2 regions of the Roseateles sp. GW823-FHT07B05 genome follow, and region 1 is predicted to be linked to the other one. Evidence: predicted binding sites of a transcription regulator. Region 1 holds the regulator's gene; the other holds the start of a gene.
The links. Region 1 encodes sigma-54, which starts transcription at its own class of promoters, with help from an activator protein. Its sites were predicted from a motif close to TGGCANGNAANCTGCTTT; they were not measured.
Positions count from the first base shown of each region.

Region 1 (4,564 bases):
GGCCGCGGCGGTCATGGGCGATGACGCGAAAGCCGCGTTCGGCCAGGAACTGCATCTGTGACTCCCAGCTGTCCGAGCTCAAAGGCCAGCCGTGGCTGAAGACGACGACCGGGCCGTTCTTCGGGCCCCAGTCCTTGACATACAGCGGCGTGCCGTCGGCAGCGGCCACGTACTGGCTGGCGACCGCGGTGGCGGCCGTGGGCGTGGCGGCCGCAGCCTGGGTCTGGATGGCAAAGCCACCGACGGCGATGGTGGCGGCGAGGGCGAGGCGGGTGAAGGCGGACATGGCGGGTTTCCTTTTCGGGGGTGACGGGTTTGCGGGGCAGGGGGCGATCAGGCCTTGCTGGCCGGGCGGACGGTCTCGCCGCGGCGGGCGGCGTACTCGGCGACGAGGGCGGCATAGCGCTCGCCGTGGCGCAGTGCGGCATAGCGCTGGCGGGCGGCCTGCAGCGCGGGGCTGTTCCAGGCGCCGGTCTCGCTGGCCACGCGCTCGGCGGCGGCCAGGCCCGATTCCTGGTAGACCTTCAGCTCGGCCAGCACCTCGGCGCGCGACACGGTGGACTGCACGCTGACGCTGTAGCCCGACTCGGGGTCGGACACGAAGGATTGCGCCTGGGCGGACGCGCCGGCCGTGACGGCAGCGGCGGCGAACAGCAGTTGGAGGACGGCGCGGTTGAAGCTGGGTTGGCGGGTCATGGCAGGCTCCTGGAAGGTGTCGGTGGGGGCGTTGGATCTGTCTTGCGACAGGGATGAACTGTGCCGACGATGGGTGTACCTGAGATGCCATAAAGTACGTTTAACTTTGCATCTGGTACCGATCATGGCCGACCGACTTGCCGCGCTGTTCACGCACTTCGCCGTGCGCGCCGAGACCTTCCAGACCGGCGCGCTGTGCGGCGTCAACAGCCTGGTGCCACAGGCCGGGCGCGGCCAGCTGCACCTGATCCGGTCGGGCGATGTGGCCGTCCACCATGACGGCGTGCCCGAGCCGCTGCGCATCACCGAGCCCAGCCTGCTGCTCTACCCGCGCCCGCTGGCCCACCGCTTCGTGACGGACCCGGCGTGCGGTGCCGAGTTCCTGTGCGCCCACATGGCCTTCGACGGCGGTGCCGGCCATCCCATCGCCGCGGCGCTGCCGGCCTGGGTGTGCCTGCCGCTGGCGTCGGTGCCCGGCTGCGCGCCGGTGCTGGCGCAGCTGTTCGCCGAGGCCGAGGCGACGTATTGCGGCCGCCAGCTGATGCTGGACCGGCTGTTCGAGGTGCTGCTGATCTGGGTGCTGCGCGAGCTGATGGCGCAGGGCCGGGTCGAGTCCGGCATGCTGGCCGGGCTGTCGCACCCGAAGCTGCGCGGCGCGCTGGTGGCCATGCACGAGGCGCCGCAGCGCGACTGGCCGCTGGAGGAGCTGGCGGCGGCGGCGGGCATGTCGCGCACCGTGTTCGCCAACAGCTTCCGCGATGTCGTCGGCTGTACGCCGGGCGTCTACCTGCAGCGCTGGCGCATCGGTCTGGCGCAGAAAGGGCTGCGCGAGGGCCGCTCGCTCAAGCACATCGCGATGGACGTGGGCTACGGCGGCGAGGCGGCGCTGTCACGCGCGTTCCGCGCGCACACGGGGCAGTCGCCGCGGGAGTGGCGCAAGGCGGAGCTGCCGCAGGATTGAGCGGTCAGGAGAGCCGCCGCACCGACATCTCGCGCAGCGACTGGAGCAAGGCCAGCGCCTCGTTCACAACGCCTTGCGCAGATTCGCCGGCGCGATCTTCATGCCTTCGCGGTACTTGGCCACCGTGCGGCGGGCGCACTGGATGCCCTGTTCCTCCAGCATCGCCGCGAGCGCGCTGTCGGACAGCGGCTTCTTGATGTCCTCGGCCGCGACGAACTGCTTGATCAGCGCGCGCACCGCGGTGCTGGACGCCTCGCCGCCGGCCTCGGTGCTCAGCCCCGAGCCGAAGAAGTACTTCAGCTCGAAGGTGCCCCAGGACGTGGCCATGTACTTGGCCGTCGTCACGCGCGAGATGGTGGACTCGTGCAGGCCCAGCTCGTCGGCGATTTCGCGCAGCACCAGCGGCTTCATGGCCAGCTCGCCGTGCGTGAAGAAGCCGCGCTGGCGCTCCACGATGGCCTGGCTGACGCGCAGGATGGTGTCGAAGCGCTGCTGGATGTTCTTGATGAACCAGCGCGCCTCCTGCAGCTGCCCGCCCAGCGGCGAGTTGCTGATGCCGCCGCGCGTGGCGCGCAGCGCGTTCGCGTACAGCTCGTTGATGCGCAGCTTGGGTGCCACCTCGGGGTTCAGCATGACGCGGAACTCGCGGCCCACCTTGCGCACGATGACGTCGGGCACGATGGCCGCAGCCGCGCTTTGCGCGAAGCGGCGGCCCGGCTTGGGCTCCAGCCGCGTGATGAGGCCTTGCGCCTCGCGCAGCAAGGCCTCGTCGGCGCCGGTCTCGGCCATCAGCCGGCGCATGTCGCGGCGGGCCAGCAGCTCCAGATGACTCTTGCAGATCAGCAGGGCGATGGCCTGCGCCGGGCTCTTGGGCCGGGCGCGCAGCTGCAGCACCAGGCATTCGGACAGGTCGCGCGCGCCGATGCCGGCCGGGTCCAGGCTCTGCAGCAGGCGCAGCGCGATGCGCAGGTGGTCCAGCAGCTCGTCGCGGTCCTCGGGGTCGTCGCCGGCCAGCGCGGTGGCGATGTCCTCCAGCGGGTCTTCGAGGTAGCCGTCCTCGTTCAGCGACTCGATGACGACGTGCAGCGCCGCGCGGTCGGCGGCCGACAGGCTCAGGCCGGCCAGCTGCTGTGCCAGGTGCTCGGCCAGCGTCGTCTCGGCGGACTCCTGGCTCTCGCGCTCGCCGTCGTCGTCGCCGCTGGACGGGCTGCTGCTGGGCAGCTCACGGATGCCGTCGAAGTCGTCGCGCTCGGTGCCGTTCTCCCAGTCCTCGCGCTCGGTGCCGCCGAAGTCCTCGCCGCTGAGCTCGGCAGACTCCCCGCCCTCGGACTCCCCGGCCGACGCCTCCGTGCCGGCCTCGGCCGGCGCATTGGTGGCCAGCTCCGGCGCGCTGACGGTGAACTCTTCCTCGGCCTCCAGCAGCGGGTTGGCGGCCAGCATCTGCTCGACCTCCTGGTGCAGCTCCAGCGTCGACAGCTGCAGCAGCCGGATGGACTGCTGCAACTGGGGCGTCAGCGCCAAGTGCTGACTGAGGCGGACCTGGAGGGTCTGTTTCATGGTGTGACCCGCGGACCGGCGCCGGGCCGCTCCCAAGCCGGCCCGCAGGCGATGTGCGAGCGGCTCAATGCCGTGAGCATCGCCGTCCCCTCGGGGGACCGACCGGAATCGCGCGCGTTCAGCGCCGCGAGGATGGGCGAGGGGCTCACCATCCCTACATCCGGAAATGCTCGCCGAGGTACACCTTCCGCACATCGGCGTTGGCGACGATCTCGTCCGGCGTGCCTTCGGCCAGCACGGCACCCTCGCTGATGATGTAGGCGCGGTCGCAGATGCCCAGCGTCTCGCGGACGTTGTGGTCCGTGATGAGCACGCCGATGCCGCGGGCCTTCAGGAAGCCGATGATGCGCTGGATCTCCAGCACGGCGATGGGGTCCACGCCGGCGAACGGCTCGTCCAGCAGGATGAAACGCGGCTGCGTGGCCAGCGCCCGGGCGATCTCGACGCGGCGGCGCTCGCCGCCCGACAGTGCCGGCGCCGGGCTGTCACGCAGGCCGTCGATGGACAGGTCGTGCAGCAGGCCGTTCAGCAGCTCGTCGATGCGGCCCTTGGACAGCGCCTTGCCGCGCTCGTCCTGCTGCAGCTCCAGCACCGCGCGGATGTTCTGCTCGACCGTCAGCTTGCGGAAGATGGAGGCTTCCTGCGGCAGGTAGGAGAGGCCCAGCCGCGCGCGGGCGTGGATGGGCTGGCGCTGCACCTCGGCGCCGTCGATGCGGATGACGCCGGCGTCGGAGCGCACCAGGCCCACGATCATGTAGAAGCTGGTCGTCTTGCCGGCGCCGTTGGGGCCCAGCAGGCCGACGACCTCGCCGCAGTCGACGCGCACATGCACGTTCTTGACGACCTTGCGGACGCCGTAGGTCTTGGCCAGGCCCTCGGCTTCGAGCCGGCTCGTGCAGGCCTGCGCCATCACGAGGCCTTGCCCGGTGTCAGCGTCGTGGACGGCTTCAGCGGCAGGCCAGGCGCCGGCGCGGAGGCCGGGTCGTCGGGCTGGGCGGGCGGCATGATGACGATGCGGGTGCGGCCGCTGGGGTTGGGCGACGTGTTGCCGGCCTCCAGCGTGAACACCTCGCTGCGGCTGTCATAGAGGATGACGGCGCCCGACACCTCGTTGGTGATCGTGCTGCCACGCATGCGGCGCATCGTGGCGCTGCCGATGAAGCGGATGGTCTCGGTGCGGGTGTCGTATTCCAGCTGGTCGGCCACGCCCTCGATGGACTCGCCGGGCTTGTCCTGCCCCTGGCGGAACGTCACCGGCTTGCCGGTGGCGCCATTGGCGTAAGCCTGGATGTAGCCGTCGCGGGTCTCGCGCACGTCCACCTTCTCTGCGCGCAGCATGAGGCTGCCCTG
Region 1 is NZ_JBXAGX010000003.1:162,924-167,487, forward strand. It holds gene AC1Q7O_RS08895 (alpha/beta fold hydrolase) at 1-286, opposite strand, end outside; gene AC1Q7O_RS08900 (DUF4148 domain-containing protein) at 334-696, opposite strand; gene AC1Q7O_RS08905 (AraC family transcriptional regulator) at 821-1,657, shown strand; gene AC1Q7O_RS08910 (RNA polymerase factor sigma-54) at 1,721-3,214, opposite strand; gene lptB (LPS export ABC transporter ATP-binding protein) at 3,369-4,124, opposite strand; gene lptA (lipopolysaccharide transport periplasmic protein LptA) at 4,124-4,564, opposite strand, start outside.

Region 2 (4,564 bases), on a different contig from region 1:
GCCGCGGCGCTCCTGGCCGGCAGCGAACTCCTTCTGCGCATTGCCCAGGCGCTCCTCGGCCTGACGCAGTTCGGTCTGCAGCACGCGGCGGCGCTCGTCGTCGCGCACGCGCTGCTGGCCGGCATCCACGCGGCCTTCAGCACCGCGCGCCTCCGAGGACGATGCGGCGGCCGGCGCGCGCGGCTTGGCCGTCTGCACGACGGTGATGGGCGTGCCCTCGATCGTGCGGCAGCCCTTGTCGTGCGCCTCCTTGGCGGAGAGCGCGTCGGTGTAGAGCACCGGCGGGCCGGGGCAGCGGTACACCGTGCCCTGGGCCTGCGCGCCCAGGCTGGCAAGGACGAGCAGCGGGGCCAGCAGTCGGTTCAGCATGGCGGCATTGTGGACCAGGAGCATGGGCAGCAATGGACATGAAAAAGGGGCCGCAGCAGCGGCCCCCTTTTGCGGGGATGACCCAGGCAGCGGTGAGGCTGCCCATGGCCATCACAGCGCGTAGTACATGTCGAATTCGACCGGGTGCGTGGCCATGCGGAAGCGGGTCACTTCCTGCATCTTCAGGTCGATGTAGGCGTCGATGTAGGCATCGGTGAACACGCCACCCTTGGTCAGGAACGCGCGGTCCTTGTCCAGGTATTCCAGCGCCTGGTCGAGGCTGTGGCAGACGGTCGGGATCTTCGCGTCTTCTTCCGGCGGCAGGTGGTACAGGTCCTTCGTGGCGGCTTCGCCCGGATGGATCTTGTTTTCCACGCCGTCCAGGCCGGCCATCAGCAGGGCGGCGAAGCACAGGTACGGGTTGGCGGAGGGGTCCGGGAAGCGCGCCTCGACGCGGCGGCCCTTGGGGTTCGCCACGTACGGGATGCGGATCGAGGCCGAGCGGTTCTTGGCCGAGTAGGCCAGCTTGACCGGGGCTTCGAAGCCAGGCACCAGACGCTTGTACGAGTTCGTACCCGGGTTGGTGATGGCGTTCAGCGCGCGGGCGTGCTTGATGATGCCGCCGATGTAGTACAGCGCGAAGTCGCTCAGGCCGGCGTAGCCGTCACCGGCGAACAGGTTCTTGCCGTCCTTCCAGACGGACTGGTGAACGTGCATGCCGGAGCCGTTGTCGCCCACCAGGGGCTTGGGCATGAAGGTCGCGGTCTTGCCGTAGGCGTGGGCGACGTTCTGGATGATGTACTTCTGCAGCTGCGTCCAGTCGGCGCGCTCGACCAGCGAGCTGAACTTCGTGCCGATTTCCATCTGGCCGGCGTTCGCCACTTCGTGGTGGTGAACTTCGACGGGGATGCCCATCTGTTCGAGGATCAGGCACATCTCCGAGCGCATGTCCTGGCCGCTGTCGACCGGGGGCACGGGGAAGTAGCCGCCCTTGACGGTGGGACGGTAGCCGGAGTTGCCGTGCTCGTATTCCTTGGACGAGTTCCAGGCGCCTTCTTCCGATTCGATCTTGAAGAACGAGCCGGACATCTCGTTGCCCCAGCGGACGCTGTCGAACACGAAGAACTCGGGTTCCGGGCCGAAGAAAGCGGTGTCGCCCAGGCCGGAGGACTTGAGATACGCCTCGGCGCGCTTGGCCAGCGAACGCGGGTCGCGCTCATAGGCCTTGCCGTCGGTCGGGTCGATGACGTCGCAGGTCAGGATCAGCGTCGGCTCTTCGAAGAAGGGGTCGATGTTGGCCGAGTTGGGATCCGGGATCAGCAGCATGTCCGAGGCTTCGATGCCCTTCCAGCCGGCGATCGAGGAGCCGTCGAACGCGTGGCCCGACGTGAACTTGTCTTCGTCGAAATGGGAGACCGGCACGGTGACGTGCTGTTCTTTGCCACGGGTATCGGTGAAGCGGAAGTCGACGAACTTGACTTCGTTCTCCTTCACCAGGTTCATCACATCGGCGACGGTCTTGGCCATCAATTGCTCCTACGGGATCGAGGGGGTGGGTTGCCGCTGGAAGCGCACACGCGCCCCAGCCACGGGGGAAAGCAAAGCAGTTTGCATGCCAGATGCACCGACATGGGTTGCAGCTCGGCTGCTCGGGTCATTATCGTTGTGGGGCCGGTGATGGCCAGGGTTCTATCGCACCATCTCGGTGCTGATGGATGCACCAAACTGAATCACGCCCTCTTTCAGTGCGGAATAGGCGGCTTCCAGCTGCTCAGCGCTGCCCTTCACGCCCAGCTCGATGCAGCGGCCCCACTGGGGGTGGTCGACGCTCGGCAGGCTGAACACCTTGATGCCGGCGAAGTCGGCCTCCACCCGCTCCATCAGAGGCGTGAGGCTGGCTTCCATGGCCCCCTGGACGATCAGCGAGCGCTCCGTGACCCCGACCTGGCGATGCAGTTGCGGGTAGCGGTCCAGCACCCAGGCCATCATCGGATGGGCCATGACGGGGAAACCTGGCACGAAGTGGACGTTGCCGACGAAGAAACCCGGAATCTTGTTGAAGGGGTTGGGAACGATGCCCGCGCCCTCCGGAAACACGCCCATCTCGAAGCGGCGCACCGTATCGGGGTGATCCGCGTCGACCGTCTGGCCCTGCTCGGCGGCCATCTGCTGCACGCGCTGCCAGATCAGCTCGCGCGCCTCGGCGTGCAACGCCAGCGGCCGGCCCAGCGCCGCGGCGGCGGACTGGCGGGTGTGGTCGTCCGGCGTGGCACCGATGCCGCCGCAGCTGACGACGAGGTCGCCGCTGGCGAAGGCCTCGCGCAGCCGGGCGGTCAGCTGCTCGCGGTCGTCGCCCAGGTACTGCGCCCAGGACAGCTGCATGCCGCGCTCGGCGAGCAGCTCGATGAATTTGGCGAGGTGCGAGTCGCGGCGTTTGCCGGACAGGATCTCGTCGCCAATGATGATCAGTCCAACTTGCATGGGCTTCAGGCTCCCGGGAGAACTTCGGAGATGACGACCGGCTCACCGGCCCGCTGCGCCTGCAGCGCCGCCAGCGCGTAGTGCGTGAACCAGGCCGTGGAGAACGCAAACACCAGCGTGTAGAGCCAGATGGCCAGCAGCACGGTGAAGGGCGCAAAGATGATGCCGGCCACGCCGGAGACGGCCCAGACCAGCGACGGCACGGCGCCCAGGTAGCCGCAGACGACGCCCATGGCCAGCATGGGCACGCGGTGGACCTTGAGCAGCGCGCGGCGCTCGTCGGCCGAGGCGTGCTCGGCCAGCACGTCGAAGCCGAACACGCGGTAGGTCAGCCAGCCCCAGATCAGCGGCGGCAGCACCATGACCAGCGGCGGCACCAGCCACAGCGGCATGGACAGCACGATGAGCACCAGCGCCAGCAGCGTGGCGCCCAGCGACGCGAAGACGCTCTGCGCCAGCGTGCCGCCGCGCTTCTTCTCCAGCAACGGGAAGCGCCGCTCGGCGACGAGCCGCACGATGGCCGGCGTCATGCACAGCGCCACCAGCAGCAGGCTCAGCAGGATGACGACGGGCAGCACCCCGGCCAGCACGACGATGTTGGCCAGCACGCTGCGGAAGGACTGCAGGCCGAACGAGTCCAGCCAGCGCAGCAGGCTCTCGACGAGCAGCCAGCTCTCCAGCGTGGCCCGCACGCTGGCGATGGCGCCTTCCCAGAAGAAGAACATGAAGCCGAACGCCAGCACGCCGGAGACGACCAGCGGCAGCAGCGACAGGCCGATGACGCGCGGATGCAGGCAATAGGCGGCGGCGCGCCAGAAGGAGTCGATCAAGCTGTTCATCGGGGCCGGAGTATCCCCGCGCACGGCCTGGCGTGACTCAGGGCATGGTCAGTGCCACACCAGCCGCACCAGCCCCAGCCACTGCTGGCGCCAGAAGCCGCGGCCGTAGTCGCGGCCGCCCTCCTCGGGCAACTGGTCGCGCACGCCGGTGGGGTCGAAACGGTTGTCGAAGCTGGCCGTGCGGAACAGCTGGTCCCAAGCCGTCAGCAGGATGCCGAAGTTGTGCCCGCCCAGCGTGCCGCGGCCGTTCGTCTCATGCCCGATGCCGATGCTGTGGTGCAGCCGGTGGAAGCGCGGGCTGACCAGCAGCCGCTCGCCGAGGGCGCCGAAGCTCAGCCGCACGTTGGCGTGCTGCAGGCTCTCATGCAGTTGCGTGATGACGGTGATGGCGACGAACTGCCCCGGCTCCACGCCGATGAAGCGGGCCAGCAGCGCGAACGCGGTGCCGAGGATGACGTCGTCCAGCAGGTGGTTGCGGTTGTCGCTCCACATCGTCATCTGGCGCTGGCTGTGGTGCAGGCTGTGCAGCGCCCACCACCAGTTCATGCTGTGCTGCCAGCGGTGCAGCCAGTAGCCGGCGAAGTCGAACACGACGAGGTACAGCAGCAGGCTGACCCAGGCAATGTCGGTGACGCCGGGCCAGATGCCGTCCAGCTGCCACGTGGACAGCCCCGCCAGGCGCAGCTGCGCGGCGGCCCCGTCCCACAGCGGCTGGATGGTGAAGAACATCGCCAGCCGCACCAGGCCCAGCCGGTGGATCAGCGTGTAGAGGACATCGGTGCGCACACCGGCGCGATCGGTCACCGGCTCCACGGGCCAGCGGCGCTCCAGCAGCCGGATGCCGACCAGCAGCACGACGATCTGCAGCAGCCCCA
Region 2 is NZ_JBXAGX010000001.1:569,498-574,061, reverse strand. It holds gene AC1Q7O_RS02285 (hypothetical protein) at 1-369, opposite strand, end outside; gene glnA (type I glutamate--ammonia ligase) at 481-1,896, opposite strand; gene AC1Q7O_RS02275 (competence/damage-inducible protein A) at 2,059-2,850, opposite strand; gene AC1Q7O_RS02270 (EI24 domain-containing protein) at 2,856-3,689, opposite strand; gene AC1Q7O_RS02265 (sterol desaturase family protein) at 3,738-4,564, opposite strand, start outside.
Region 2: the regulator sigma-54 is predicted to act here: its motif matches at 1,970-1,987, upstream of glnA (type I glutamate--ammonia ligase).